DNA from 4 places in the Paenibacillus sp. JZ16 genome. Region 3 is predicted to be linked to each of the others. Evidence: a T-box and tRNA genes for the amino acid it is inferred to sense, from the RefSeq annotation. Region 3 holds a T-box; the other regions hold tRNA genes.

Region 1 (7,722 bases), 3.2 Mb from region 3:
TCCACTTCAGGAACCATTGAAGAGCACATTCTGAACCTGCTGCACGAGAAGATCAACATGTTTGAGATGGTCATCGGAGGTCTGGATGTCATTCTCGAACGGTTCGAGAAGAAGGAATCCATCGAGAAGAGCCTGTACAAAATCATGCTGGAGTCCGGCAACGATGATGAAATCCGGCAGCGCATCAGCACATTGGGCGACTCGATTCACCATATCAAGCAGGATATCGAGCAGGGAAGCACCGTCGAAGATAATCTAAGAGAGGAAGAAGCCTAATATGACCATGACGCCGCAGGAGGTGCAGCAGCACTTCATGGCCTATTTGGAAGCCACCGAATGCACCGTCATTGAAAAGTCGCCTGAGCATGTCACCGTGAAACTGTCGCCGCAAGCCGACAAAATGCTCACCAACCGCCCGTATTACTGGGGTTTCGTGGAGCGTACCGGCGCTCCCGCCGAAACGTTATCGTTCAATTTCGTGTTTGATCCGGAAAAATACGACGAACGGCTTGCAAAAACCAAGGAAACCGAAGCCAAAGCGCAGCTTGCCTCGCCTACGCAGGATCCGCTCCTGGCCCGCTTTTACGGGAATGCTCCGGTTCTGCCTATCCTTGGTCCCGGACGCATTCAGCGGGAGAACATTGGCTACGGCAGCAGCCGGCTGGCCCAAATCTGGAATGCTTCCCGGGAGGAAGGCAAATGCGTCTATCTGTTCCAGCAGCGCGATACCGAGCCGCGTCCGACAGCCCGTTCCACGCCGTATGAGCAGTGGCTGGGCGTCTGCTTCAAGGTGGAGTTCAGCTGTGATCTGAAGCGGGAGGAATTGTTTTTTCTCGGAATCTCACTTTCTAGTCGTGCGATTGCCCAAGACTTCCCGGCGATCCTGAATGGACGCGAACTGACGCCCCGCTTGCCCGAGAGCGTTCACGTCCGACCGGCGGCTCTTACGCTCGAACAGGCCGTAGATGCGCTAGAAAACCATCTTATCGACAAGATAAGCAAGCTGGACTACGACTGGGCCACCAAAGCAAGAGAACGTCTTGAAGAAGAACTGCTGGTGATCGACAGCTATTACGAGGACCTGCTCAAGGAGCAGGATGAAGAGAAAAAAGCGCTTATCGAGGAGCAATATAAGAACCGCCGGTCCGAAATGCAGTGGCAGTACGAGCCGAAAGTGAGCTTGTCCGTCATAACCTGCGGTCTATTTCATCTGTGTTCGCCTGTGGGTGCGTCATCATGACGCTCCTCTACAAAAGCAGGCAAAAAAAGAACCATTCTCCCTTCTCCTACCGCGACAGCTTGCAACAGCCTTTGCAAAGCTTGTCCGATATGATGATTCCAACACATCCACGGCGCGTAGGGCCAAGGAAAGGCGGTTAATGATTTGAAGCGTTGGAACATGGAACTTCATAACCATGATGTCAAGGATTGCAAGAACTTTAAGCCCCAATCAGCCGATAACAAGCAGAACAGCCGATATCGAATGTTGTCTGTTTCCATCATTGTAACGACTATCCTCTGGTTCAGCACGGTCCAGCCGCAGGCAAGCTTGGCTGAAGCAAGCCAGGCCGATGTTTCCAATTATGCGAACAGCCTTAGTCTGACTGGCACTCCGTTTACTGCGGATCATCACACATCAGGCGTTTCAGGGGGTAGTCAGAACAAAGCTGTAGCTCAAATTCCTGGGAATTTGATGGACTTTGCCGAGGAGACTGTCGCTCAATTATCGGCCCATGCGCCATTTACGACATGGGACGAAGCAACGCTCGAGTTCACACCGCTCGGTCCGGGCACGCACGGCTGGTTAGTCACGATATCCGATGAAGGACTGCCGCAAGGATACATGATTATCAGTGCAGGCGAAGACGGCGGATATATCCTGAGTGAATACGGGATCGGCTCGACCCTTCCCTACAGCCAAGCGCCGCTGAAAGAGCGGCTCGCTGCGGAAGGCCTTGTGAAGGCTGGAGGGTCATTGCCTCAAGGCAGCACCGTTCGCAAGCTGTATGACGTGTCCCCCGTCTGGCAGGTCCAGCTGCCCGGCAAGAAGCCGGTTTATTTTAATGCACTAAATAGTGAAGCCCTACCGGATGAGCCCCAGCAGACGCATTCAACAACGAAGCTGGTATCCGTATCGCTGCCTGCAACAGCCAAAGGACTCGTGACTTCTTCCAAATCCAATCATTGGTTTGCCGGAACGCCCTCCATCGCAACCGACGACTTCGTGGATCCTTACGATAACCTGCTGTGGCTGACCACTGGAAATCTCACAGCCCGAAGCAGCGCCGATCTGCGGAATTTACTTAAGGAGCACTCCACCCTGATATTTAAGTCCGCAAAAGGCAATGCCGCCTACGGCGCGCCCTTTAACTTAACGGGCTGGCATCGATGGTCCTCGGAGAATCAGGAGAACCCGGCTGCGCTTTATGTTTCGGTTCCCTTGCGGAACACAGACACCCTCCGTTTCCTTCCGGCATCCCGTTTAGTCGGACAAGGGCAATTTTATGCCCTGCCGGAATAATACGGGTTTTTCCAGCCAATACCATGACTGACAAAAGGACGCTGCCCTTTAACGGGCAGCGTCCTTTATTTCAAAACGGTTTATAAGTGTGCACTCAGCACGCACAAGGGACTATAGCCGTCAAGTAGCCATGTTCACTTCGACCCTGACATCGTGCGCACAGGAGGCAGTTCACACAATCTGCAAAAAGCGATTTCATGATTGAACATGCATCAGCTGTTACTTCGTCCCTTTTTTTTGCGCTTGGTGGTTACATCCTCTTTCCATAGCGACATGGAGAACGGAATCATGCCGAACCACCTTGTGGTCCAGGATTCCTTCACCTTCGCCTGACGCCGAACGTCCTTAGGCGTATCTATAAAATGAACCACGCGCTCGGTAATGTACTTGATCAATTCGTCGCCGCTAGCCATACGAATCAACTCCTTTTGGTTTATCCACATCCCAGTATCAGTTTGCTCCATTTCAATCATTTCTAGACGCTCGCACTTGAACAGCATGATTTTTCCGCCATATGCACATTCTAAAAAAGCCGAAATTTTTACGTGAAAGAAGGAAACCATCATGATTAAGACAGCCGTTGTATGGATGCTTCTCTTGACACTGGCACTCCCGGGTTCTGTTATGGAAGCATATCCAGTGAAGGAGCAAGCCATGACGCGTCCAGCGCATGCCGTTCATAAAAGTCCAATATCGACAACCCGGCTTCTGACCGAAACGCCCGAATCCACCCACTCTTCAGGTCAGGAAATCGACCAGTCCGAACTAAGGCAGCTGCACCCTTTTGCCCATGATGTCATTCTGATCGATGTGGGTCATGGCGGAATCGACGGAGGAACGTCGTATGGTGAAATTCTCGAAAAAGATATTAACCTGGCCATTTCACGGAGACTGTTCATGCTGCTTCGCAAGGAAGGCTATCATGCCGTCCTGAACCGCGATGCCGATTACGCGCTTAGCGATGACAATCGCTGGCATCGAAGCTCCTCGAGGCATCGCCGCGATCTGTCGCAGCGCAAGCAGCTCAGCAGCGAGATCCCGACCAAGCTGGTGGTCAGCATTCATGTGAATTGGGGGAAGAACTCGTCCAAGCGCGGAGGCATCGTGCTGCATCAATCCGAGGGACGCAGCACCCTGCTTGCGGACACCATCCAGGAGCAGCTGAATCTGGTTTACCGCAGCAGCAATCACATCATGGTAGGTAAACCATACTATCTGCTGAATCAAACCCAAGTACCCGCCGTCATCGTCGAAACCGGCTTTCTCAGCAATATGGAGGACCGGAAATTATTAACCGGCCGCAACGGTCAAATGCAGATCGCTGAAGCCATTGCCGACGGGATTATCAGTTATTTAACGGCCCTGTAATTTGGGGCTTTTTTTTTGCTTATATAGGGTTCTCAGCCATATCTATTAAGACGCCTAGCATCGATCTCCGCAGCCGATGAATAAATGCAGCCTCCACATATGTACAGCCTTCCATACAGGGATTGGAATCACCGGATCCTTGTCTGGAAGGCTATTATTTTTTTTGGCTCTTCAAGATAGGGGCGGACCTTTGTCGGATAATCTTTTTAACGCCGGTTGCTTCACGGCATGCCGAAACCGACTCCGGTTCTGCTGCTGACACTAATACGCTGACAGCGGATTAGGTTCTGCTAACCAACCTAATTCGCAGGCAGCGGATTCGGCCGCCAGCTTGATCGTTCCCTAACCAGATCGCTGATACCCACAAACTCCACCTTGGCTTGCAGTTTCGGAATGGTTCCTTTCAGCGCTTCTGCCGTTCGGGTTCCATATTTGCCGACATGGCCAATTGCAATGCAGGATGTTCTCTCTTCCGCATGCTGTACCGCGGTCAGGAGCTGTTTGCTCACGTGCTGAACGGTATGAACATCATCCAGGAATATATCGTTGGCGATGGACGGCATCCCCTTCTCCGCTGCCAGTTTGCCAATCACGCTATGGTAGTTTGTCTTGCTGTCGATGAAGAACAACCCTCTCTCCCTGCATACATCAAGCACAATGGACATGACCCGCTCATCCCCGGTAACCTTGGAGCCCATATGATTATTAATCCCGACGGCATAAGGAACCGAATCGATTGCCTCCTCCATCCGTTCACGAATCTCCTCATCGGTTAGTGAACTTAGAATGGCACCCGGTCCGAGCCAGGAAGATCGTCCTTGCTTCGGCTCCATGGGCATATGGATGATGACGTCATGCCCTTGCCGATGCGCAGCTTCGGCATCCTTCACGCTTGTCGGCAAGAAAGGCATTACTGCCACCGTGATCTTAACAGGAAGACTCAGCATTTCCTGAGTCCCTTTCTGATCATTGCCAAAATCATCAATGATGACGGCCAGCTTATTAACTTTCGCTTCCTGATCAGGCCTGCCGCGTCCGGATTTTTCGTGCATTTCTTCCGTTTCCTGATTGGGAGGATCAGCAGTAGGGGTAGAGGCCACCCCTGCGCCATATCCGATCTGTGCTCCGTACACGATCATCCATATCGTACATAGCAAGATAACCAATTTTTTGAATGCCTTCCGCATGGTTACTCCCCTTCCATTCATGTTCATGCTAATCACACCTAACCGTATTGTTTGAGAAAAGGTATGTAAATATGTAAGAGTGATTGTATTAGCACAGCACAGCCCAGGCACAGAAACTTGCCGCCACCGTTGGATCGTCGGCTTTCTTACTCACAGCTGCTTTCTCCGCAGCTCCGCGGTAATTTTGAACTTGTCGGGTTGGCTGTCAACGGCATCGCATTATTTTGGTTAAAGTCTTTCATCCCGCCATCTAAAATCTCAACACAAAAAAAGCTCGTAAACTGCTAAAAAGCAAGTTTACGAGCTTTTTTATAAGGATGCGGTCGAGAGGACTCGAACCTCCACGGGGGTTAGCCCACACGGACCTGAACCGTGCGCGTCTGCCAATTCCGCCACGACCGCATATCATGTTCATCGCTATTAGGAGACAAGTCCTTATCAGCGGCGACAAGATATATAATATCACGCTGCACGAATTGAGTCAACACTTTTTTTGAACTTGATTAAAAACCTGTTTTTCGGTTAAAATAAGAACATAGGTTCTCATTCAATAACCATTTTCTATATAAAGGCGGTGATGTTGATGGCCATACCGGCTGTTACGACGGAAGAACGTGCATTGATCAAGAGTTACCTGCTGCTGATGTTCATTCATAAGGTGTTTGAAAGGGATTGCCGAATCATTCAAGAGAGCGGTGTCTTCAAGAGCCCTCAATTGTATGTAGAGGTTGTGGGGAATGGCGCCAAGCGTGCTGCTGTGCTTCTTCGTGAGGTGAAACAGGAATTCACCAAGCGGGCGATCAAGGTGTATGATATTGGACAAAACCAGGAAGGAATCCAGGCACGATATGCTTGTCGGGGTTACATTGGTTCGATGAACATTCTATGGCCATCCTTCCGTGAGGAGATGATGGACCGCATGCGAGCCTACCTTGGGCTGGTTTCGCCCGAGACCGAGTCCTCTGAGCAAGCCCATCCTCCTGCCGCTGTTTACGCCCGCTAAATCGCTGCCCTTAAACAGAGAATAACCGTCTCCCCACTGAACATGAATGTTCCGGTTGAGACGGTTATCGCTGACACGTGAATCAATGAAGATTATGCTGCACGCGGGTCAATCCCTGCGAGAGGGCATGTCCCGCACTGGCGGCAGACGCCACGGCTACAGCCTCCATAATCTGAGCATCCGAGGCTCCCTTCGCACGGGCTTCTTCCATATGATAGAAGGTACACAGCTCATTATTGGCAAACAGTCCGATTCCGAGCGCGATCAGCTGCTTTGTTCGCTCATCCAGTTCGCCATCCTGAAAGCAAACGCCGGTGAACTGATGATACGCTTCTGCCATTTCCGGCATGCTCTGCTTCAAATTCAGAATTTCATTCTTGTAAGCCGAGACCTTGTCATTGGACATTTCCATAACCTAAAGCACCTCTTCCACAAAAATTTGATGCGAGGTTAAGTTGTCCGACGAGTTCGAGATCTATGCCTACTCTTCGATCGGGCTTACTCTTGGTTCCTTTTTAAGCTGGTAGCTGTAACGGCGATCCAGTTTAACGACCCGCCGGTTTCTGCGGCGTATAATGACCTGCTCCGGGTCCCAGGCTACAACAAAGCCTATAATATCATTGGTCTCCAAGCCGTCCCGGACAACCCGGACCAATTCGCCGGAGAGCCGAAGCTCATCGAGTCTTTCATCGCTAATCATCACCATACCCCCTTCATAAACTTTGTGCAAAAAAAGACCTAAATGAGATCATTTAGGTCTTTTGAATGCGTTGCGATATCGACAAACATCCCGACTAAGAGATGTTCTATATACCCATTAACGCTGTGCCGGCTCGATACTGTCATTCTTCTCGTACCAAAAATCCAGAACGGTTGAAGACATGACACGCTTCTCGATATATTCTACCTGCTGAGGCGTAAACTGTTCCTTCCATTCGAAGGAAACCTCCTCACACAATCCGGCAATCGTCAGCAGTTCTGACCAGGCAACATAGCGTTTGTACCAGAAAAACTGAGGATGTTCAATCATATAGGGATATAGATCATCAAACTCCGTATGTTTACAATCCAAAGCACGTTCAAAATGTACCTTTGCTTCATTCAGCTTCTCAATCAAAAACGGCTCGGTTACAGGTTGTTTCCCCATGGTGCTGCCTCCTCTCTCTTGCCTACCTCTTTATTATAAGCGAAAATCATGGAGGCGAAAAGATTTTGTTGTGATTTTAGGCTGAAATCCACTTAAAATTGACTACGAATTTACACTATTACGCACGGCAAAGGCTAGGGTACAAACGTTCATGACGGAAGTCCTGCCTTTCGGCTCTACTCCTGACATGCCATGAAGCGGTTGGTATATTCCTAAACCTAGCTGAACGTAATCTTGCCGTCCTCAAGCGACGATATGGTGACCAGCGATTCCACATGAACATTCTGTTCGCGCAGCGTTCTCGCTCCAGCCTGGAAGCTCTTTTCAATCACAACGCCAAGCCCGATTAATTCTGCCCCTGCCCGTTCAATAATCTTGATCAGGCCTCTTGCAGCGTCACCGTTCGCGATAATGTCATCAATGAAGAGCAGTTTATCCTCTTCGCCGATAAACTGGCGCGATACCATAATGTCCGTGACAATGCCCTTGGTGAAAG
Region 2 (7,722 bases), 3.3 Mb from region 3:
ATTCTTCTTACAGCGTCCCAATCCCTCTTTCTAATCTTTCGCATGAAAAAGGAATGTAAAGCAAATAATGGAGTTAACTTGAGCTTTGAAGGATGGGGGTACCGACACCATGATACGCTACCGATCTCGAAACCGCCGCTCGATTCCCGCAAAGAAATCAGAGGAGCAGGTGGTATCTTCGAAGTCAGGGTCATCCGTGATTTCTGGTCATATAGAAGAGCTGCTCGATCGTATTCGGACCGAGTCCGGAGACAGCCCGGATATTGTTACCCGCCGCTTGAAGCTGGGCGGTGAGCCAGAGGAGAACTGTGCCATTGTATATTTGAACGGACTCAGCGATCCTGAGATGGTCAACAATTTCGTAATGGATTCTCTCCTGCGTTTAACCCCTGATTTATATAAGGGTGAAGGGCCCGATGCCTACCTGGACAACATCATGAAGGATGGGCTGTCGATGGGCGAATCCAAAATAATGACCGAATGGAACGACATGATGTTGGCCATTCTGTCAGGGGATACGGCCATCCTGCTGGAAGGTGCCGAGAAAGCCATCGTAGCGGGTACGCAGGGCGGAGAATGGAGATCTGTTACCGAGCCGACCTCCCAGCTTGTAGTTCGCGGACCCAAGGATAGCTTCGTGGAGTCCATCGCTACCAACATATCCCTTATCCGGCGGAGGCTGAAATCCCCCGATCTCTGGCTGGAGACCATGAAAATCGGATCCGTAACCCATACCCACGTGGCTCTTATGTATGTGAAGGGAAAAGCAGATCCCGGGATTGTAAAGGAGATTAAAGAACGGCTGAATGATATCGAGATTGAAGGGATACTGGAATCGGCTTATATCGAAGAATTTATTCAGGATAAAACGGTAACCCCTTTTCCCACGATCTATAATACGGAGCGTCCTGACGATGCCGCCAGTAAATTGCTGGAAGGCAGGATCATCGTCCTGGTTGATGGTACCCCCTTCGTCCTGGTCCTTCCAACGGTATTTGTTCACTTTTTCCAATCCCCCGAAGATTATGCACAGCGATTTGATATTGCAATTGTGATGCGGATTGTCCGCTATCTCAGTTTTATTATTCTGATCCTGGGCCCATCGGTTTATATAGCCCTCACCACCTTTCATTACGAAATGGTGCCGACCTTATTGCTGATCAGTTTGGTTGCTCAACGGGAAGGGGTGCCGTTTCCCGCCTTTGTCGAAGCGATGCTGATGGAAATCGTATTTGAAATTCTGCGTGAGGCCGGGGTGAGGATGCCCAGAGCCATCGGACAGACCGTCTCGGTTGTAGGTGCTTTGATCCTGGGGCAGGCAGTCGTTGAAGCTGGTCTGATTACGCCAGCGATGGTCATTGTCGTGGCTTTAACCGGTATTGCAAGTTTTGCCATACCGGCCTATAACCTATCCATCGCCGGACGCTTGATTCGGTTCGCTTTTATGGTACTGGCCGGCTTGTTCGGATTTTACGGGTTGACGCTGGGATTAATCATCCTTGTTGCCCATATGAATAGTCTCCGTTCGTTCGGAGTTCCCTATTTATCGCCGATCAGTCCTTTTCGATTGCGGAATCAAAAAGACGCTGTCATCCGAATGCCTTTCAAATCGCTCCAAGCGGAAGCCTTGTCCGCATCTCATTCGGGCAGTAATCGAGGTACATCGGGGGAAGCCGCATCACAGGAAGCCGGGAATCTATCATCCGGTTTATACAATCGGAGTGCCGGAAGGGATAACAGTGATACGGGGGACCAGAAAACGGCTGTTCCGGCCGTTGAGTCCAATCGTAATTAACGTTAGGGGTGTAGCCGGAAAATGTTCAGACTCAGATGGTTGGTTAGCATTCTCCTGTGCTGCTGCCTGAGCACGATAACGGGCTGCTGGGATGCGACTGAATTGAATAAGCGGGCCATTGTCGCCGGTATCGGCATTGACTGGAAGGAAGAAGAGCAGCAATATATGATTTCCTTCCAGACCATCATCGCGGATGAAATATCCGGCAAAACAGGCAGGGGAGCGACACCTACATCCATATACAAGTCATCCGGAAAAACGATCGTTGAAGCGATGCGTAATACGTCCCGCAAATTGCCGCGTATCCTGTCGCTAGCCCACACGGGTTTGATCGTCATATCCGACGAAGTGGCCAGGAACGGAATTATCGATCTATTCGATTATTTGGATCGTGATTCCGATATTCGATTGACAACCGAAATTTTGGTTGCCGCGGAAGGACAAAAGGCAGAAGACGTGGTTGCCGTACTGACGCCTATCGGAAAGATTACGGCTTTTGCGCTTGTACAGAAGATTGAGTTAACCTCAAGACAGTTAAGCGAGAACTTCCGTGTTGAGGTAGACGATGTCATTCGGGATCTGCTCGTTCCCGGCGGCGGGCCTGTCATTAACGGCGTCATGATCGAAGGAGATGAGCAGCAAGCCGTAAAGAAATCCAATCTCGAAAGTTCGAAGAGTGCAGGCCTGGGTGTTATTTCCAATCTGGCTATTTTTAAAGGAGACAAACTTAAAGATTGGATGACCAGGGAAGAGAGCAAGGGAACCGTGTGGATCAAGGATAAAATGCATACAACGCCATTAAATATAAGTCTTGAACATGGACAAGGCGAAATTGCATTGGATGTCATGCGATCGAAGACCCGGCTGGAAGTGAAATTTAAAGGACCGCTTCAACCCGTTATCCACATATTCGTCGAGCCTAATTTCTCGATCCGGGAAGTGATAAGCGACATCGATCTGCGGAATCCGAATTCGATGAGAACGCTTGAAGCAGCTGCTAACAAAGAGGTGAGCCGTATTCTGAAATCAGCCGTGAAGAAGTGTCAGAAAGCGAATAGTGATATCCTCGGATTCGGTCAAACGGTAGAACGCGCCAGACCAGAAGCCTGGCACAAAATGAAGGGTCGATGGGATGTGATCTTTCCGCAGTTGGAAGTGGAATATCATGTGAAATCCGTTGTGCGTAACTCTCAGATGAGAGATCGCTCCTTTAAATACAACATGAACAACCAGTAAAGGGGAGCTTAAAGGTGAAGGTGAAAATCAGTCCGCTGCAGTTCTTCTCGCTGCTGGTTTTATTTCAGTTCGGAACGACGCTTGTCGTGAACATGGGACTGCAGGCCGGTAAGGATTCCTGGATTGGGCTGCTGATTGGCATGGTGATCGGAACGATGATGTATTCGCTGAATGTTTATTTGTACACCATGTTTCCTGATCATCTGCCGACGGTTTATTATCGAATATTGCTTGGGAAATATTTAGGGGGATTGGTGGGAGTATCATACTGCGTGTTTTACCTGTATACAGGCTCCAGAGATATCGTAGATGGAGGGCTGTTGGTAATGGCATCGGCAGCCCTTAAGGAGACCCCGCTCCTCGTTGTCAATTTGATCATGGTGATGACCGTCGCTTTTGTGCTGCACCAAGGAATGGAGGTGCTTGGACGCACCGCTTTGATTTTCTTGGCGATTGTTCTGCTGATCAGCGTATTCAGCGCCCTGGTTATCGTATTTTCCGCAATCGTGGAAGTCCATCGCTTGCTTCCTGTTCTGGGTAACGGCGTACAACCCATCATTCAATCCGTAGTGAAAAAAAATATGCACTTCCCATTTGGGGAGCTGATTGTTGCTACAGTTCTCCTTCCACATCTGAGCCGGCGGAAGAGCGGGATCAAGGCGGGGTATTGGGCTATTTTATTCAGCGGAACGATGCTGGCGCTAACCTCTGCCGTTACCATTTCCGTCCTTGGCGAGAACATTGTGGAGCGTTCGGTTTTTCCTTTGCTGACGATGGTCGGAAAAGCCAATATTTCGGAGTTCATTGAGCGGACGGAAATTTTGATCGTGATGGTTCTGATTATTGGTGTGTTTTTTAAAATAAGTCTGTATTATTATGCCGCATTGATCTCTGCATCCGAGCTGTTCAACATTCCCTATCAAAAATTGATCTATCCTTTCGCTTTAATCATGCTTGGAAACTCGATGATTCTCGCACGTTCGTATAGTGAGCATCTCATGAAAGGAAGCCAGCATCTATATATGGTTCTCCCTATATTTTCAATCGCTGTACCCTTGGTGCTTGTCGTGATCGGTTTGATTCGCAGAGCAAGCTCCAAGGGAAAGACCAAGTCCGACTCTAGCTCCGGATCATGAACCATGTCCCGCGTTTCCAGGACTTTGGCTTGAATCACGGGGCTTTTTATTTTTGAATGCTCGGTAACAATCAGGAAGGATCAGGAGGCATAGCAGCACCGTAACCGTCAGCTTCTCTACGATGGAGAATAAAGTAAACTGCCAATTGATCATAAAGTTGTACCATGGGAACCCGAACAGACAATCTGTAAGCACGGTATAAGACAGGCAGAGAGTACCTAATAGCAGGGTGATCGCATATTTTTTGATATACATCGTTACTACCTCGCATTTCCTATGGTTTATGACTTGCCAATCCATGACAGCGTTGTATTAGTATGAAGGGTTTATTGAATAAACATACAAAGGAGAGTTGTATCCAATTGAACCAAGCGATGAAAAGGGGCGTATATGAACCGACAGGAACAGAAGAATATGCCGTTTATGGATGGGCCTAAGGGTTATAGATCTTTTATAATGGAAATGGATAGTGAACTTTAGCTTGGGGAGGGAGAGCTTGTGATGAAGAAACGTCAAGGCGTGAGAAGGCTGCTGGCCGGTATCATGACGGCAGTGATAGGGATAACCGGTTACATGTCATATGGAGGAGATGTTTGGGCTGCGGACACATCCTCAGGCAGACCTATCGAAGTTCGAGTGAATGGAGGTCGGCTTCTGCTGGAATCACCTCCCTTTATTCATAACGGCAGGGTGATGGTGCCTTTCCGCGGCATTTCAAGAGCGATGGGAGCCGAAGTTCGCTGGGATCAAGCCAAGCAGACGGCCATTGTGAGTAATGGTAAACATACGACAAGCTACACCGTGGGGCAGAATCACGCCGTTAAGGACAGCAAAGCTGTAACTCTGGATGCCCCGCCTCTGCTCAAGGAGGGACGTGTTTATATCCCGCTCCGCTTCTCGGCAGAGGGTCTTGGAGGCAAGGTTGTCTGGAATAACCAGGTTAAAGAAGCGTTGATCTATCCGCTGCTCACACCGAAGGAGGCAGAAGCTGCCCTGTCCAAGAAGAGTAATCAGGCGATAACACTTTTGAAAAACAAGGATTTTGAGAAGCTTTCCGAGCTGGCTCATCCAAACGGGATTACCTTCTCCCCTTATGCGCATGTTGATCGGCAGAAGGATGTCACACTTAGCAAGCAGCAGCTGGGGAATGGATTTAACCACGACACCTTATACCGCTGGGGCGAGTATGATGGCAGCGGAGAACCGATCTCCATGAATTTTGAGAGCTATTATCATAAATTCGTCTATACCCTTGATTTTGCCGCTGCGCCATGGATCGGTTACAACCAATCCAAGAGCGAAGGAAATACGCTGAATAATGCAAGCAGCCAGTATAAGGCAGCTGTCATCGTCGAGTATTATTACGAAGGAGTTCATCCTGATTATGCGGGGATGGATTGGGAAAGCCTCCGGCTTGTATTTGAACAATATGGGGAGGATTGGGTGTTATCTGGCGTGATACATGATCAATGGACGATCTGAGAATAGACCTGTTCTGTCGAAACCATATGAAGTCTGATGGTTTCGACAATTTTTTTAAAAAAATGCTTGCTTTTTAACTTTGTGCATTATATACTCTTAATTACGGTGATCAACTCGATCACGACTTACATAACATGCGGTCGTGGCGGAATTGGCAGACGCGCACGGTTCAGGTCCGTGTGGGCTAACCCCCGTGGAGGTTCGAGTCCTCTCGACCGCATCTATGAAGCAAAGCTGTTTTTCAAGTGAAATTTAACTTGAAGAACAGCTTTTTTCGTTCCTCTTCATGTGGAAATCGCGTTATACTAAACTGGAGGAACCGTTCAGCTTTAGGGTGAATGGAGTGGATTTATAATATTTGGCCTGTTAGCAGAAGACACTGGCGGGTTATTTTGAATACAAGGGGTGTGATCCTGTGAGAAAACCTCGAAAAGGGCTGGGCTTTATTTTGTTGATGCTCGTAGCTGTGAGTTTGTCTGTTGGATGTCAACCATCGGATGAGGGGTATGTGGCTGAGCGCTCGGTGGAAGCTTCGAAGGAGGATACTCAGAAGACAGAGCTCTCTTCCGGATCAGAAGATCATTTAGGTGGAGGGAGCGACGCCGCAGGAAGCGGTGCGGTCGCAGAACAGAATGATACGGACGTAACTCCAGATAATCAGGCCGCTGAACCCGATGTGGATTTAGCAGATGTGACGGCGGTCCGGCACATTAATCATAACTCGGGCTGGATTGGTGGAGAAGGCTGGATTGCTTTTAGTGATAACGGTGGCACGGAATGGGAGGTTCAGGCTCAGCCAAAAGGCACCGTACGCCAAATCTTTGCACTGAATGGCAAGCAGGCCTGGACTGTGATGGAGAATAACGATCTGTACCGCACAACGGATGGCGGTGAGACGTGGATTCGGATTGGAAGCACGCCGAATGCCGGATTTCTTCATTTCATCTCACCTGAAACAGGATTCAGCGGGCAAGCCAAAACCGAGGACGGGGGCCAAACCTGGAGCAACCTGGATATACCGGATACGACCGCCAGCAGTCCTGCCACGGGAGCTATCACCGATGAAGCTGCCAGAGCTCCCAAGAACGAAGAGGCTGTTTCAGGATCGTTGTATGTTGTTAACACGAAACCCCATAACTGATTCATAACAAAGAAGACCGGAGCTCTCCGGTCTTCTTTTTGTGGTTATGCCTCCAATCTCAGCAAGAAAGAGGCAGAACGATAAACATCATATCGTTCATTAAGGCAGCTCTTTGAATATCATTCGTGAGCCCAGCCATAGACCAGCGGCAACTCCGAATAAGCCGAAGAGGGCCACCAGGACGATCAGATTAAAGGAGTGCCAACCAAGCAGGAATCCAATACCGCTTCCCATGGTCGTTCCGGTGAGCAATCCCAGTGCAGCGCCAATCTGCTTATGACGTAACCTCATACTCACTCACCTCAATTGTTGGATGATGCGAACGGAATGTTACTTGTATTCCCTGATCGTCTGGAAATATGCCATAACAGAAAACAAGCCCGGCTTAGCCGGATCGACCCGGCAAGCTGAGCATTGGTTGGAATCATAAGTATGGTTACGTTATAACAGCAGTTTTAATTATGAATTTTGCTTTAGTGCGCAATCTGCAAATAGAACAGATTTAGGGATCCGGAAGAACTGTTCCGCTTTTTCCTGGAACGCTGCGGATGGTACGGTGCCCTGGTGCAGCCATTTGCGGAATGTGCCAGGATGTACGCCGATCCAGCGGCTAACATCGCTTACCGACAAGTCATGAACCATGCACAGGCCTGTCAGAATCCGATTGCTAACGGGTGAGCGTGTCAGGGTGCGTTTCATGAAGCGGGAAGGTGCCGGCTGGCAGATTAAAGGTGACTTGTCCAGCAGTTCCTCCCTGAAGAGAATGTGACGGGGATAACCCAAATAGTCGCAGGCCCTCTCCAGGTTGTTTTTTCCGGGAACGCGTCCCTCATATACCCAGGCGCTGACACTACGAGAGGATACTCCCAGTTCCTCGGCCAATTGCGATAATTTGATATCGTTGGCCATAAGTACGGCTAGTAGGACGCGGT
Region 3 (7,722 bases):
CGACATGCACAAGGAGAACAGCATGCAGAGCGTAAAAAGCCGCCCTGCCCCAGCCCAATGACATACAGCAAACAGGATGAGAATCAGCTCGGCTGCAATCATGGCCAGCCTCCATCCGTCGTACAGGCATGCAGCACCGCTGCCGATTACCCACATCACGGTAAACACAAGTAATGGCCTTCGCTTCATGATTCCAACAAATCCCTTCATCATTAAATAAAAAAGGACCCTTGCCTGCATATCGCAGTCAAAGGTCCTTCCTCTGTGACTTTCTATTCATTTTGTTCCGTAACCTTATACATGAATCATTCCGCTACCGTCATCAAGGTTTCGCGCGGCGGCTCATACGCTTCAAGCTGCCGGAACAAAATCCCCTTCTGTTCCATCATGCGGGACACCTTGCCCGAATCCTTCGGATAAGGACGGTGGAACACAACCTCGACAATGCCGCTGTTGGCAAGCATATTCGCACAGGTCCAGCAGGGCTCATCCGTCACGTACACCGTGCTGCCTTCCCGATCGATCCGGTCCGTGAATAACAGCAGATTCTGCTCGGCATGAATCGTCCGGATGCAGCGCTGTTTCTTCACCATGCTCTCCTTGCCGTCCTGCACGACCAGTTCATAATCCTCGGCGATCATACAGCCCGCTTCCGAGCAATCAGGCACCCCCATCGGCGCGCCGTTATAAGCCGTCCCGAGCAGCTTCTTCCCCTGCACCAGCACCGCCCCGACATGACGTCGCGGGCATTGGGAGCGGGTTGAAACCATAAAGGCAATATCCATGAAATAAGTATCCCAATCTTTACGTTGATCTGCACTCATCATCTGTCACCTGTTCCTTATCAATATCGCCTTTATTGTAGCACATAGCTAAAGTCCAACGTAAGGCTTCATCTTCTCCAGCATTTTGGGCCCGATGCCCTTTACGTTCATCAAGTCGGCCTGACTTTTAAATGGACCGAACTGATTCCGATAATCGATAATGGCCTTGGCCTTCGCTTCGCCAATGCCAGGCAGCTCCATAAGCGTTGCAGCATCCGCCGTGTTGACATTAATCAATCTGGATGGATCCGTAGCTGCTGGTGACTGCGCTGCACCGTTAACAGGAGTTTGTTGCTGTAAATGCTGAGTGACACCTTCAACCTGAGGCGGTACAAGGGGCGAAGAAGGTTGACCAGAAGCCGAAGACGATGCCGTATGGTCTGCTATACCGCTCCCTGCCGCTCCTTGGTCTTGGTCTGGCATGGAGTCCTTCACATTACTGGCAGGCTCGATCTGCCCCGCCTGCGTGCTCTTTGCAGCAGTCTTCGAATCCGTTCCGGCTCCAGACGGTTCCACATCCTTCTGCCGGGAATCAGCCCCGGACGTCTTCACACCCGCATTCTCTTCGGCCGCAAGCACCTGCTCCAGCTGATCGTTCAGCGGCTGCCAGCCCTCGATCCCCTGATCAACACCGCCGGCAAACAAGATGAACCCGCAGCCCGCAATCGTTGCGGCAAGACTCCAACCTAAAGATATCCTTTTCATCGATTGACCTCTCCTTAACATTAAAGTTCATTTTGTACAAACTCAGGAATATTCTTCGGTTTCCCCACCGAAATCGCATGAAAAACCGTCATGAATCGGCATCTTCCCCGCATACATTAAACGTAAGGACGGTACATTTCTGCCGTAAAGCGCGAAAGGAGGGAACATACACATGAAGGTCGGTTTTATCGGTACGGGCAGCATGGGTAGTCTGTTGATCGATGCCTTCATTCAATCGGGCGCACTCCTGCCTGAGCAGATTCGGGTCAGCAACCGAAGTCCTGAAAAGCCGATGCAGCTGGCAAAACGTCATCCCGGTCTGACGGTATGCAGCTGTAACACGGAGACGGCTTCTCAGAGCGACCTGCTATTCCTATGTATAAAGCCGCTTGAATTCAAATCTGTCATCAGCGAAATCAAAGATCGGCTTGAAGTCCGGCAAATCGCCATATCCATCACGAGTCCGGTCCAACTGATCCATCTGGAATCATCGCTGCCCTGCAAGGTGGCGAAAATCATACCGAGCATCACCAACCTAACCGGAGGCGGAGCATCGTTATGCATGTACGGTTCCCGAATAAAAGAAGAAGACAGGCAGCTTATAGAAAGCCTCCTGTCTTATATCAGCAGGCCGCTCGAGATACTGGAATCGCACACGCGAATCACTTCCGATTTCTCCAGCTGCGGACCTGCTTTTTTAAGTTTATTCATGGAAAAATGGATCGACGCTGCCGTTGAAATGACCGGAATCGACCGCAGAACCCTTAATGCATTAGCCGGAGAAATGCTGCTTGGCACCGGCAAGCTGTTAACGGAGGAGGGCTTCTCCCCCGAACAGCTGCAAGAGCGGGTTGCGGTTCCCGGAGGCATCACGGCTCAGGCTTTGGCACTGCTGGATTCTAACCTGAACGGATTGTTCTACCAATTGATCCAAACCACACACGACAAGTATGAGGAGGATTTGGCAAAACTGGATGCTGCCTTCGGTTTTACGATTAACCGGCCACGATATTGACCAGTTTGCCCGGTACGGCAATGACTTTGCGAATACTCTTTCCTTCCAGCGCCTGCTTGACATTCGGAAGGGAGAGGCTATGTTGTTGCATGGCTTCTTGGTCCATGTCTTTCGAGATTTTGGCACGTTCTACGATTTTGCCGTTAACTTGAACGACAATCTCCACTTCGGCCTCTACAGTCCAAGCCTCGTCATACTCCGGCCATGGCACGTAGGTTACGCTCTCCGTGTAGCCTAAACGGCTCCACAGCTCTTCAGCCAGGTGAGGGGCCAGCGGGGAAAGCAGCTGCACGAAGTTCTCCATCGCTTTGCGCGGAAGCTCTTCCGTCTTGTATCCCTCGTTGATGAATACCATCAGCTGGCTGATCGCTGTGTTAAAGCGCATATGTTCAAAGTCTTCGGTCACTTTCTTAATCGTTTTGTGCAGTGTACGTCTGAAATCATCCGTACCCTCGCCTTCCACGATTTTAGGGTTCAATTGACCGTCGTCCCCGATAAACAGGCGCCATACGCGGGAGAGGAAACGAAACGTTCCTTCAACGCCGTTGGTGTTCCATGGCTTGGTTGCTTCCAGCGGCCCCATGAACATCTCGTACACACGCAGCGTGTCGGCTCCGTATTCGTTAACAATATCATCCGGATTGATGACATTGCCGCGGGATTTACTCATTTTTTCATTATTGTTGCCCAGGATCATACCCTGATTGACCAGCTTCTGGAAAGGCTCCTTCGTATCGACAACGCCCAGGTCATACAATACTTTGTGCCAGAAGCGAGCATACAGCAAATGAAGCACCGCATGCTCCACACCACCGATGTACAGGTCAACCGGCAGCCATTCCTTCTGCTTCTCCTTGGAGCACAATTCATCATTATTGCGTGGATCGATATAACGCAGGTAATACCAGCAGCTGCCTGCCCATTGCGGCATCGTATTCGTCTCGCGGCGGGCTTTCATGCCGGTTTCGGGATCTACCGTTTCCACCCACTCCGTAACGTTAGCCAGCGGTGATTCGCCGGTACCGGATGGTTTAATCTGATCCACATCCGGCAGCAGCAATGGAAGCTGATCCTCAGGCACGGTCTTCATCGTTCCGTCTTCCAGATGCAGAATCGGAATCGGCTCACCCCAGTAGCGTTGACGGCTGAACAGCCAGTCGCGCAGACGGTAAGTTACCTTCTTCTTGCCCTTGCCCTCTTGCTCCAGCCATTCATTCATCGCCTGGATAGCCTCTTCATTGTCCAACCCGTTCAGGAAGCCGGAATTCACATGCGCGCCACTGCCGCTGTATGCTTCCTCCTCGACATTTCCACCCTGAACGACTTCAATAATCGGAAGACCGAATTGCTTCGCAAACTCCCAGTCACGGCTGTCATGACCCGGAACCGCCATAATGGCACCCGTTCCATAGCCGGCAAGCACATAATCCGCGATCCAGATCGGCACTTTAGCGCCGTTTACCGGATTAATGGCGTATGCACCCGTGAATACACCGGTTTTATCCTTGGCCAGATCCGTCCGCTCCAGGTCGCTTTTACGTGCTGCTTGATCTTGATAAGCCTTGACGGCTTCACGCTGATCGGCTGACGTAATCTTATCTACGAGGTCATGCTCCGGCGCCAGAACGCAGTAGGTTGCCCCGAACAGCGTATCCGGACGGGTCGTGAACACCTCCAGATGACCATCGTAACCTTCGATGTCAAAACGAACCTCAGCGCCTGTGGATTTGCCGATCCAGTTGCGCTGCATATCCTTCAGGCTTTCGCTCCAGTCCAGTTCATCCAGATCTTCAAGGAGACGATCCGCGTATTCGGTAATGCGCAGAATCCATTGGCGCATCGGTTTACGTACGACCGGATGGCCCCCGCGTTCGCTCTTGCCGTCGATGACCTCTTCGTTCGCAAGCACGGTACCGAGCGCTTCGCACCAGTTCACCGGCACTTCAGCCACATAGGCAAGGCCGCGCTTATAAAGCTGGATAAAGATCCACTGGGTCCATTTATAATATTCCGGATCGGTTGTGCTGATCTCGCGGTCCCAGTCATACGAGAAGCCCAGAGATTTGATCTGGCGGCGGAACGTATCGATATTCTGCACGGTAAACTCGCGAGGATGTTTGCCTGTGTCCATGGCATACTGCTCCGCTGGCAGACCGAAGGCGTCCCATCCCATCGGATGAAGCACGTTGTATCCGCGCATCCGCTTGTAACGGGACACGATGTCAGTCGCCGTGTACCCCTCCGGATGCCCTACGTGCAGGCCTGCTCCTGATGGATACGGAAACATATCCAGTGCATAAAATTTCGGTTTGGATGATGAATCTTCCGTTTTAAAGGTTTTGTTCTCATCCCAGTATTGCTGCCACTTCGGTTCGATGGCCTGCGGCTGATAGCCGTGGCCGGTTGGTTGATTGTCCGTCATACTCCATTGCTCCTCCTTCACAGTCAAGAGGCAAGGCCTGTGCCGTTGCCCAAAAAAACAAAAAAACCTCATCATCCATAGCGCTGATCGCTAGGGACGAGAGGTTTGATTCCCGTGGTACCACCCTAGTTAGCCAAAGGCATGCTTTGCCTTTCACTCCCTTTGCATCCTTATCGCGGATGAGACGACGATGCTTCAGCGGCCGAATCTGCCGAAATACAGCGGCCGGGTTAACACCATTGCTCCGAGGCGAGTTCATTCCTATCGTCAACCGGTTTTCACCAGACACCGGCTCTCTGCATGATCGAAAGTGGAACGATTGATCCTCATCATCGCGTTCATATTACCGTTTTAATGTGGCTATTATACCCAAAAAGTCCGATCAAGTCAACGAAAGCTCTTCCCCGCTTCTGCGATAATATTCCGGCGTCGTCCCGACCATGGCTTTGAACATCCGGCTGAAATGAGCCAAATGCTTGAAACCTGCCGCCTGGCTGATCTCCGTGATGCTGAGATGCGGATGGAGCCTGAGCAAAATTTTAGCTTGGTTAATCCGCCGGTGATACAAATATTTAAACACCGTCGTTCCGGTAACCTCCTTAAATAAGGAGGATAAATAGTGTTTCGTAATATGCATATCGCGGGCAATTTGCTCCAGCGTCAGATCCTGCATATAATGTTCCTCGACGAACGATACGACATGCTGGACATGCCGCTCTTTCTCGGAGATGGAGTCCTGATCCTGCACAGCGTCCTGGCACCAGTCCGCGATGACGTACATCATCTCCTGAATACGCAAGGTCATCCGTTCCTGGCGAAAACCGGCCGTGGATGCCGAGAGGCGATGTATATCGGCCAACATGCCTTCGAATTCGTCCCGATTGGTCCCTGTCAGTGTCATGCGATGATTTCGCAGCGATTCGAAGGGATCCAGCAATATCGATTTGGCCGTCTCCGAAAGCCCTTTGCAGATCCAGGCCGGATCGAAATGCAGAATGCTTCTGACGTATCTGGAATCGGGCTCAACATTCGGACAATGGAGCGTAAGCCCGTTCATTAGGAGCAGATCCCCCGGTTTCAGGGTGAAAACGGAATCGCCGATCAAATAAGTGCAGCGTCCTTCATGGAAATAATAAATTTCATAAAAAGCATGCGAGTGAAACTGCCCTCCCGACAGCGGCTGTTCATTGTAATAGGTCAGATCAAACGGCGCTTGCAGCTGCATGCGGTCAAAACCTGGCATCATATCGACAGATGAGGTCATCTAGAGAATCGCCCCTTTAGCGATTTTGGAGTTATATAACCCACAACGTAACGGGGTTTTCTCTATTATAAATGATTTTATGGAATGCGCACGGCCTCATTTTGGGCGATGACGCACAATTCTCCGGCTTTGAAGGCATGCTCCTGGGACATGGCATGCTCCGTGCGTTCCAGACAATCCAGGATAAGCTCCCCGAAGAATGGATAGCCCACCTTGCCTTGAAGCTCCATATGAAATTCTCCCTCGCCATTAACCAGGTACAGATGATCACCCTGCGGATGCCTGGCGATATCGATGTATTTGCGAAGCTCGATGTATCCTTCCGTCCCCAGAATAAAGGTTCTTCCGTCGCCCCAGGTGCCAAGGCCCCCGGGTGTCAGCCAGTCGACTCGGAAATAATTAGTGGCCCCGTTGTCTCCTACAAGCGTTGCATCTCCGAAATCCTCCAGCTCCGGGTAATCCGGATTCGCATAATTCCCTATCTTGCTGCTGAGCACCTTGGCATCACGGCAGCCCGCAAAAAACAAAAATTGTTCAATCTGGTGGGAGCCGATGTCACACAGAATCCCCCCGTACTGTTGATGACGGAAAAACCAGTCCGGACGGGAGGATGCGTTTAAACGGTGCGGCCCTGTTCCCATCACTTGCACCACTCGCCCGATCGCCCCGTCCTGGATCAGCTTCCCGGCATGGACGGCACTCTCCACATGCAGCCGTTCACTGTAATAGACCATGTACTTCTTGCCTGTCTCCTCGGCTTTCGCGCGAGCAGCGTTCACCTGCTCCAGCGTCGTGAAAGGCGTCTTATCCGTAAAGTAATCCTTGCCATGCGACATGACCTTCATGCCAAGCTCGCATCGTTCCGAAGGAATGGCGGCAGCCGCTACCAGACGCACTTCCGCATCCTGAAGCACCTGTGACTCGGACGAGGCAACGGTTACACTTGGATAAGCCTTGCAAAAAGCCGCAACCTTCGCGGGATCTGGGTCATACACCCACTTTAGCGTCGCCCCTGCCTCGATCAATCCGTTACACATACCGTATATATGTCCATGCTCCAGCGACATAGCGGCAAAAACAAACTCTCCGGGCTTGCATACCGGCTGGGCCTTGCCCACCGGCGCATACAGCATTCCATTACTGCGGTCCATACCACGTGCCTCCTGATTGTGATTTAGTAGGTTCCAAACGTCTTGCTCATATCCACCGGCCCGATCTCCTTGACCGTTTTCTGAGCGGAAGATTGTGTGATCCGTTCCTGCAGCATTTCGTGATACAGGTCCTCGTTAAGAGGGAGATCAACCCAATTATCGGTCCAGGTGGACAGATGCATGGCATTCGACAGCGTCAATCCGTGGATTCCCTCTTCACCGGGGGCAATCAATGGCGTTCCATGCAAAATAGCATCCGCAAAGTTCTGGATAATGCCGCTATGCTGCGGATTATCCCCCGAGATCGGCACCTCGCATTTCCAGCATTCCGGTTCGCCGAA
Region 4 (7,722 bases), 3.4 Mb from region 3:
ATTGGCGAGCTGAAAGACAAAGACCGCATCATGGACAAAATCGAGGAGTTCCACGGCGAGCTGATGGTCGGGACCGTGGGGGACCGGATCGTGGAGCTTGCCGCCTGCTGGGCGATCGTGCTCATCCTTACCGGCGTGTATTTGTGGTTTCCAAAAAATAAAAACAAAAGCAAAAACAAAGGAAGCCTCGCGGGCATCCTGTATCCGCGTCTGGGCAAGGGCAAGCAGATTCTCCGCAGGGACCTGCACGCCGTTCCCGCCTTCTGGATCGCGGCAGGCATGCTGTTTCTCATCATGACCGGCTTGCCCTGGTCAGGCCTGTGGGGCAGCAATTTTCAAACGGTGGCAACCAATACCGGTGCCGGCTATCCGCCTTCCATCTGGTCAGGCAGTGCGCCATCCTCCCATGTGGTTCAGACGAAGGAAGTCGCAGAGGTCCCTTGGGCGGCCGAAAATCTGGAGGTACCTAACTCCACCATCTCCGACTTTACGCCGCTTCCAATCGAAGATGTCATGTACGTAGCCCGAAGCGAGGGGATCCATCCAAGCTACACCATCAGCATTCCGCAGCAAGCGGACGGGGTGTACACGTTGTCGGCCTATCCGCCGAAAGCCCAAGACGAGGCTACCATGCATATCGACCAGTACAGCGGCGCGGTGTTGGCGGATTATCGCTATGATCATTATGGAGTCGTTGGCAAAGCCGTTGCCCTGGGCATTACACTGCATAAAGGAACACAGTTCGGTATCGTTAACCAAATCTTCAGTTTGCTTATATGCATAGGCATCATTTTCATTGCGGTGAGCGGTCTGTACTTGTGGTGGAAGCGAAAACCGGAGCATGGACTGGGGGCACCAAAAGCACCCGAGGTTAAAGCCAAGAACATGAGGGTATTCCTTCTGCTGCTCATCGCTTTGGGGATCCTGTTCCCGCTTGTGGGCTTGTCGCTCATCATCGTGTGGATCATCGATTATGTCATCGTTCGGAGGGTACCGGCGATCAAGACATTTCTGAATGCCTGATTCGGTCTTTACTCTAACTACAATAAGGGGTGGCGGTTTCATGATCATGAAAAGCCGTTTTATATTATGCGCATTGCTATCGTTCCTGCTGCTGAGCGCTTGTTCGGCCAGTCCCGAAGCAGTCAACCGGTATGAAAAAGAAATCCCGCTGATCGCCGAGGTAAACATACCGGAGACGTTATCCGTTCATCAACCGGAGACCATTGAGATCATTCTCACCCAGGATGGCCAAAGAGTACCTGGTGCGGATTTTGTCCACTACGAACTGTGGAGCCATGACGGCTCCCTGCGGGATCCCATGACGGATGCGGTAGAGGTCGGTGATGGCGTGTATACGGTAACCAGAACCTTCGATAAAGAGGGGCTATATTTCATCAAGCTGCACAGCGGCAACAACGGTTCCATCATCATCCCCCAGAAACCGTTCGCCGTCGGCAAACTGTCCGAGGCCGAGCTTGCCTACCTGCAAGCGGGGACCCCGACATTTCAAGAGGGTACGGCAGATCATCATCATTAAAGCAAGCTGGATTAGGACAAAAACCGGCGCCGAATCTCCGGCGTCGGAACCATGCATTCCGTCGATTGTCCGAACCACCGATAGCGGTTCTTTGCCACCCAGCGGTACACCAGATTCCGTAAAAAAGGGGGAATCAGGATCAAAATATACGACAGCGGCCAAGGAAAGCGAAGACGCCGTGCAATCCGCAGAGCTCCCGTCGACCTTGTGTAATACCTCCCCTGTTCAATCAGCACCATCGTTTCCGTAGTATCTCCACGAAGCCCTCCCTGCCTCAACAGCTCCTGCCCAATCTCGGATTGCAGCGAAGCGAAGCGAAAGGCACCAGCAGGATCTCTCTTGATAATGAACTGCGTCAGACCCTGGCACAAATGGCACACACCATCAATCAGCACAATCGCATAGTCCTCATGATTATCGGTTGCACGATCCTTCATATATTTCCTGGCTCCCTTCAGGCCTAAAACAAGAAAAAACGCAGGAGCCCTCTCCTACGCTTGATCAAGTACGCTTATTGGTTTATTACTCAGCAGCTTTGTTCAGCCACTCGCCGTCTTTCATCTGCTGGTCGAATTCGTTCGAGAATTTCTCCATGCATTTGCATATGAAATCCTTACGACAAACCGGGCAAGGTACTTTCCCAAGTCGGCTAAGCGCAGTCAGTTTCCATTCCGGGAAGCGGTTATAGAATACGCGAATATCCGTTCCGTCAGCCGTGTGGATAATGAATTCGTAAAGCCCTTCTTTTTCATTGCTTCCAGCTGTGGTCACATTTGCAATCTGCGGTCTGTATGGCATGTTCATCACCCGTTTATTTTATTTAAATTCCCTATGACTGGTTTGTACTTTCTGGTACTTAGTCATATTAAAGAATTTTAGGGGTGATGTCAACCGAAGAACACATCCAGGATCGAGCCAAGCTGCCCCCTCTTTTTACCTTCTAATATATCCGGGTTGAACACTTCCACATATCCGCAGTTCGTACAGGAAACAAATAGGAAATGATTGTGCTGAATATCAAACATCTTGCTCAGCCCGGCCCCTGACATCGAGACCTCTTTCGTCTGGCAGTGATTCCCTCCGCATTTGCTGCATACAAACCGTTCCTCTATCATTTGTTCAATACTCATCTTAAGCGCCCCTTTCCAATTCATAGCTTTAACTGAAATACGGAGTATCATGTAAAAAGTTTCATATTCCGCATCGTAAGCCGACAAAAAAGGATGGCCCTCCATTTCAGAGGACCATCCGAATTCCTTTATGGTTAGCTTACGCTTAACTCCACGTCAATGTTGCCTCGGGTAGCCTTGGAATAAGGGCAGAACGCATGCGCCTTCTTCGCGAGGTCCTCCGCCTGGCTTCGTTCGATTCCCGGCATTTCGATCTTCAGCTTCACCGCAAGCTTAAAACCGTCAGCGCCATCGTCCTTTCCGATCATGACCTGAGAATGGATCACGACGTCCTTGAGCTCGACGCCCTCTTTACGGGCGATATGAGCCAGGGCGCTTTCGTAACAGGCGCCATAGCCGGCCGCAAACAGCTGCTCCGGATTGGTTCCGTCACCGCCCGGTCCTCCAAGCTCCTTCGGCATGTTTAACTTGTGATTAAGAACCCCATCGGTAGATTCAACAGAGCCTTCACGCCCTCCAATGACTTTTACATCTGCTGTGTATAATGGTTTCATGCTCGTTCATCTCCTTCATGCCCTATTATGGTCTCTACATGTACTCTTTAAACTTGCAGCACAAATTGAAACGATAATTGGGCAAACTCGCATAAGAAACCGCATGTCCCAGCTTGCTAAGCAAACAAAAAAGCCGTTTATCAAAGGAAGAATTCCTCTTGATAAACAGCTTCTTCATAAAGTATGCGGTAGAGAGGACTCGAACCTCCACGGGTATACACCCACTACCCCCTCAAGATAGCGTGTCTGCCATTCCACCACTACCGCATGTTATAAGGGATGTTCTGTAGCGAACATTCCCTATTATACTGTTCCGTCACACAAAAGTAAAGATCCAAATTATGGGGGGGTCGGTTAGACGCATGAGCAGCTAGGTCTTATCGTTTCGTTTTTCCTTCCGGTATGCCGAAAACTCGATGTATTCCCGGATAAACTCCTTCTCATTCTCTGCCAATCCGGACATGATGGGAAGATCGGATGATTCCGGGTCCACTTCGTACTCCCCACGCGCTTCATTGACGCGGGTAGGGTTGCCCTTGCCAATAATCAACCAATCCAAGCTTACGGAAAAGAATGCAGCAATCTCAATCAATTTATTTGTACTCGGCGTTGTTTTCCCCCTCTTCCAATCACCAAAATTTCCTGTGCTGATCCCGAGGGTTTCACAAAACGCCTTCTTGGTCATACCTCGGCTTTCTATGAGATGTTCGATTCGTTGGTAAATAGACTGCATCAAACAACCGCCTTCCTAGTTCTCTTTGAAAGAAAATTACTTATGTACGTATTTTTCTCTTGCAAAACCACTTATTTACGTGTATAATCAAATATATATTGCCTAAATTATACCATAGTACTCATGGATCGTTGTATCTTTTACTCATGAGTCTATTCAGTATGAGGAGCGAGTCATTTGCCCTACGATACCATGATCACATCCTGGAATAATGCGGTTCATTCCTTGAACAAAGGATTGATGATCATTACGCCGGATGGCATCATAGACAAAATTAACGATCCACTCATTACCATGGCCGGAAGATATGGTGTTTCCCCTGAGTTTGGATGGCAGGGGGCATCTTTTTTTAATCTCGCTTCCAAGTCCCTGAGTCTGGCTTCATTTGGTCACTTTTTCCGTGAGTTGGATTTGCCCTCCGTAAGAGATGTTATGTTGGGGAAGCAATCTGATTATTCCTTTGAATATGCCGTACAATGGAACGGCCAAGAGAATTGGGTTTTATGTGAGGTACTGCCGCTGCTTATCAACAAGGACAGCCGTATTCACGGAGCTATGATATCATTTACGGATATTACGAAGTTCAAACGCAAGGAGCTGCTGCTGGAACAAGCGCTGGCTCACAGCTTTCCCCTTCCCGGGCATATTCCCATCTGCGCCGTATGCAAATACGTTCACCACGCGGAAGAGTGGGAGCCTGTGGAGAGCTATTTGGAGAGCCGCCTCCCCATTGAATTTACCCACGATATCTGTCCGGATTGCATTCGCAGATTATACCCAAAGTACTCTTCCATCCTTGATGATCCGGAAATACTTGATTAACTCTTTGCCTATGTATACAGCAACGCGGAATAAGCAGCTTCATGATCCGGCTTTATCCCTGGATATGAGGCTGCTTATTCTGCTTATTCATGCTTATTCATGCTTATTCATGCTTAAGGCATTATTAAGGCATTATTATTACGCGTTCACAAAACGAAGCAGAGGGCTTATCAGAGCAGGCAGCACCGAGACGTGGCCTTCTCCCTCAATTTCATGGAACGTAGTCTCCACCACCTCATCATGCCCTTTGAGGAATGCATAGAGTTCCCTGGCGTCTTGAACCATGGACGGCTTCTCCTCAGCTCCAACATACAGACGCAGCTCTTTACGCTGTCCGCTCTGTTGTAAACGGAGCTTCCCCTCTTCCCACCGTTTGTACAGCGCGTAGTTCTTCCACCACACCGAGGGACAAGCCGCAATATACCGCGAAAAGGTCTCCGGTCTGGTGAATAATGTATACAAGGTGAAAAAACCACCGAGCGAGTGCCCGAACAGCGCCTGCTTCGAACGATTCACCGCGTATTGCCGCTCCACGGCCGGCTTCAGCTGAAACTCGATGAACGTAAGGAATGCTTCGACGCCGCCTGTTTCCGGCCAATCCAATCCGTTAGGGCGGACCGGCAATTCATGGTCTTCAGCATATTCAGTAAAGTTGTAAAAACGCTCGCTGCTCACGATCGGACTGTCACTATCAAAGCCGATCCCGACAATAAGCGCCGAGGGAATGCCGCGGGGGGTCCGGGATTGCAGTCGGATTGCCTCCGCAAGCGTTCCGAAGGTCGCATTGGCATCCAGCGAATATAATACAGGATAACCGCCTTCAGGTGGTGGTCCCATCGGTTCGGCAATGAAAATACGGTATTCGCGGCCTGTGACGTCGGATTGCATGGACCATGTCACCGTTCCCGGTATGCAAAACAGAGGATCCTTTTCGTGGTTATTGCAGTTAGCTCGCACCATCTCAGATTCTTGGTCATATTCTTCCTTGACGAACAACCACCGCAGCGCATCCGGAAATCTTCTGGCCATAAAAATGGGATCATGGGTCCCATCAGGATCTACCGCCAGTTGGAGCCGCTCGGGGCTCACCCCTTGTTCGATCCAGAATCGATGCGCCTCGACGTTATTCGGATACATATGTTTCTGCGCATTGTTCTTATATGCGCCTTCCAACTGTCCAACGGACATATATACCCTCAGCCCGGCAGGCAATTCCCCCTGCTCCCTGATGTAACCCATAACCCCGTCATACCATAACGAAGCCGACAGCATCCCGATCCGTCCGAAGGTCTCGGGACGCCAATACCCCGCGAACATCGAGATCAAACCGCCAAAGGAACCACCAATGATGGCTGTATGTTCGGGCGCTGCGAGTGTACGGTACTGTCTGTCTATGTACGCCTTGATGACATCCGCCACCTCATCGACATAAGCTCTGCCCTCCCCGCCGAAAGGCGGATTGCCCTCCAGCAGCGGCTCGGCCGGCCAAGGCGTGTACTCACGGTTTCGATTTGTTGACGAAATCCCGACCAGGATGACCTCGACGAGTTGGCCTGCTGCAAACAGATGGTTCAGATAATTGAGACAGTCCGTGAACATATCTCCTTGATCCTGTACGTAGGCAACAGGATAAGAACGGTCCGACTCATGATAGGAAGGAGGCAAATACAGTGTGAGTTCCCTGTCCTCAACCACCAGCTGTTGATAACGATTCATGTGATCCTCCCGAAAGCTGCTTTTATTTTCGCATACGAATTAATAGATAGATAAAATATGGAACCCCAATCACGGACACCACAATGCCTGCAGCCAGCTCGGCCGGAGCGAATATCGTTCTACCGATGAAATCGCCTATGACCACAATCGCCATGCCTGCTATACCGCTGATCGGGATGATATGCCTGTGCTGCAGTCCAACCAGCTGCCTCGCCAGATGCGGAGCGATCAGACCGACAAACCCGATGCTGCCGGATACGGCAACGCTCGCGCTGACCAAACCGATGCTGCATAGAAGCAATACATTTTTCTCGCGTTCAACGGTTACCCCGACACTCTTCACGCTTTCCTCGCCCAGCTGGAACAAATCGAGCACTTGAGAGCGGAGCCAAATGACAGGCGGCAGCATGATGAGCCAAGGAAGCATCGTGACCACGAACTTCCAGTTAGCGCTGTGAAGGCTGCCGGCCAGCCAAGATACAGCCATCTCATAATCCGATGGATTCATTTTCAGCGAGAGGAACATCGTAATAGCACCAAAACCAGATGCAATCGCAATCCCCACAAGAATTAGCCGCTGCGGATCCAGCTTTCCGTTTTCTCTGGCGAACATAAATATGGCCGTAGTTGCCGCCAAACCGCCAGCGATACCGAACATCGGCATCATCATAACCCCGAACCAGCCGGTCATCGTGATCTGCCCTTGCAGCAGGAACATAAACAACACAACCGCCATGCCTGCGCCTGCATTGATGCCGAGAATGCCCGGATCCGCAAGACCGTTGCGGGTAACCCCCTGGATAACTGCACCGGCCATACCCAGCGCAAAGCCGACGAGAGCGCCAAGCACAATACGAGGCAGCCTGAACTCGAACACAACGAGATCGAAATCCGAATTGGGATTCATGCGGAGCAAAGTTTGAAATACTTCCTTGATGGACATATCAAACGTCCCGTTGGTCAGACTGAAATATACGGCAGTCAATACAACCAAGATTCCTCCAGTCAGAACCATCGGGAATCGATAATAGGTGTTACGCACGCTGAGTCCCTCCCCTCGTCTTGATCAAGTAGAGGAAGAAAGGAACCCCGATCAACGAAGTTATAACGCCCACCGGCGTCTCAAACGGGTAATTTACAAACCGTGCGAGAATATCGCATAATGCAAGAAACATGCCGCCAAGCACGCCTGACACCGGTATGATCCATCGATAATCCGAGCCGGAC

Evidence for each region. The T-box of region 3 lies ahead of leuS (leucine--tRNA ligase). A T-box ahead of a tRNA ligase gene usually reads a tRNA of that ligase, here a tRNA-Leu.
Region 1: it has a tRNA-Leu gene. The T-box ahead of leuS (leucine--tRNA ligase) is inferred to sense a tRNA for this amino acid. The anticodon was not compared.
Region 2: it has a tRNA-Leu gene. The T-box ahead of leuS (leucine--tRNA ligase) is inferred to sense a tRNA for this amino acid. The anticodon was not compared.
Region 4: it has a tRNA-Leu gene. The T-box ahead of leuS (leucine--tRNA ligase) is inferred to sense a tRNA for this amino acid. The anticodon was not compared.

What each region holds. Positions count from the first base shown of each region.
Region 1 covers NZ_CP017659.1:2,273,123-2,280,844, forward strand. The annotation lists gene BJP58_RS10340 (DEAD/DEAH box helicase) at 1-276, shown strand, start outside; gene BJP58_RS10345 (YqhG family protein) at 278-1,240, shown strand; gene BJP58_RS10350 (hypothetical protein) at 1,385-2,521, shown strand; gene BJP58_RS10355 (YqzE family protein) at 2,734-2,934, opposite strand; gene BJP58_RS10360 (N-acetylmuramoyl-L-alanine amidase) at 3,086-3,889, shown strand; gene BJP58_RS10365 (divergent polysaccharide deacetylase family protein) at 4,189-5,076, opposite strand; tRNA gene BJP58_RS10370 (tRNA-Leu) at 5,395-5,478, opposite strand; gene BJP58_RS10375 (YhjD family protein) at 5,660-6,079, shown strand; gene BJP58_RS10380 (carboxymuconolactone decarboxylase family protein) at 6,162-6,491, opposite strand; gene BJP58_RS10385 (hypothetical protein) at 6,561-6,779, opposite strand; gene BJP58_RS10390 (hypothetical protein) at 6,897-7,226, opposite strand; gene BJP58_RS10395 (xanthine phosphoribosyltransferase) at 7,445-7,722, opposite strand, start outside.
Region 2 covers NZ_CP017659.1:2,370,435-2,378,156, reverse strand. The annotation lists gene BJP58_RS10855 (spore germination protein) at 110-1,795, shown strand; gene BJP58_RS10850 (Ger(x)C family spore germination protein) at 1,817-3,031, shown strand; gene BJP58_RS10845 (GerAB/ArcD/ProY family transporter) at 3,046-4,167, shown strand; gene BJP58_RS10840 (YczF family membrane protein) at 4,162-4,422, opposite strand; gene BJP58_RS10835 (copper amine oxidase N-terminal domain-containing protein) at 4,669-5,649, shown strand; tRNA gene BJP58_RS10830 (tRNA-Leu) at 5,786-5,869, shown strand; gene BJP58_RS10825 (WD40/YVTN/BNR-like repeat-containing protein) at 6,065-6,790, shown strand; gene BJP58_RS10820 (hypothetical protein) at 6,890-7,081, opposite strand; gene BJP58_RS10815 (helix-turn-helix domain-containing protein) at 7,250-7,722, opposite strand, start outside.
Region 3 covers NZ_CP017659.1:6,478,239-6,485,960, reverse strand. The annotation lists gene BJP58_RS28955 (ComEC/Rec2 family competence protein) at 1-189, opposite strand, end outside; gene BJP58_RS28950 (deoxycytidylate deaminase) at 306-824, opposite strand; gene BJP58_RS28945 (ComEA family DNA-binding protein) at 873-1,529, opposite strand; gene comER (late competence protein ComER) at 1,702-2,544, shown strand; gene leuS (leucine--tRNA ligase) at 2,525-4,966, opposite strand; T-box leader at 5,056-5,308, opposite strand; gene BJP58_RS28930 (AraC family transcriptional regulator) at 5,349-6,230, opposite strand; gene BJP58_RS28925 (Gfo/Idh/MocA family protein) at 6,308-7,381, opposite strand; gene BJP58_RS28920 (Gfo/Idh/MocA family protein) at 7,405-7,722, opposite strand, start outside.
Region 4 covers NZ_CP017659.1:3,115,019-3,122,740, forward strand. The annotation lists gene BJP58_RS14065 (PepSY-associated TM helix domain-containing protein) at 1-1,023, shown strand, start outside; gene BJP58_RS14070 (FixH family protein) at 1,064-1,540, shown strand; gene BJP58_RS14075 (thiol-disulfide oxidoreductase DCC family protein) at 1,552-1,977, opposite strand; gene BJP58_RS14080 (hypothetical protein) at 2,063-2,338, opposite strand; gene BJP58_RS14085 (zinc ribbon domain-containing protein) at 2,428-2,670, opposite strand; gene BJP58_RS14090 (organic hydroperoxide resistance protein) at 2,805-3,224, opposite strand; tRNA gene BJP58_RS14095 (tRNA-Leu) at 3,409-3,491, opposite strand; gene BJP58_RS14100 (helix-turn-helix domain-containing protein) at 3,595-3,957, opposite strand; gene BJP58_RS14105 (PAS domain-containing protein) at 4,135-4,779, shown strand; gene BJP58_RS14110 (alpha/beta hydrolase) at 4,918-6,495, opposite strand; gene BJP58_RS14115 (FecCD family ABC transporter permease) at 6,518-7,510, opposite strand; gene BJP58_RS14120 (FecCD family ABC transporter permease) at 7,530-7,722, opposite strand, start outside.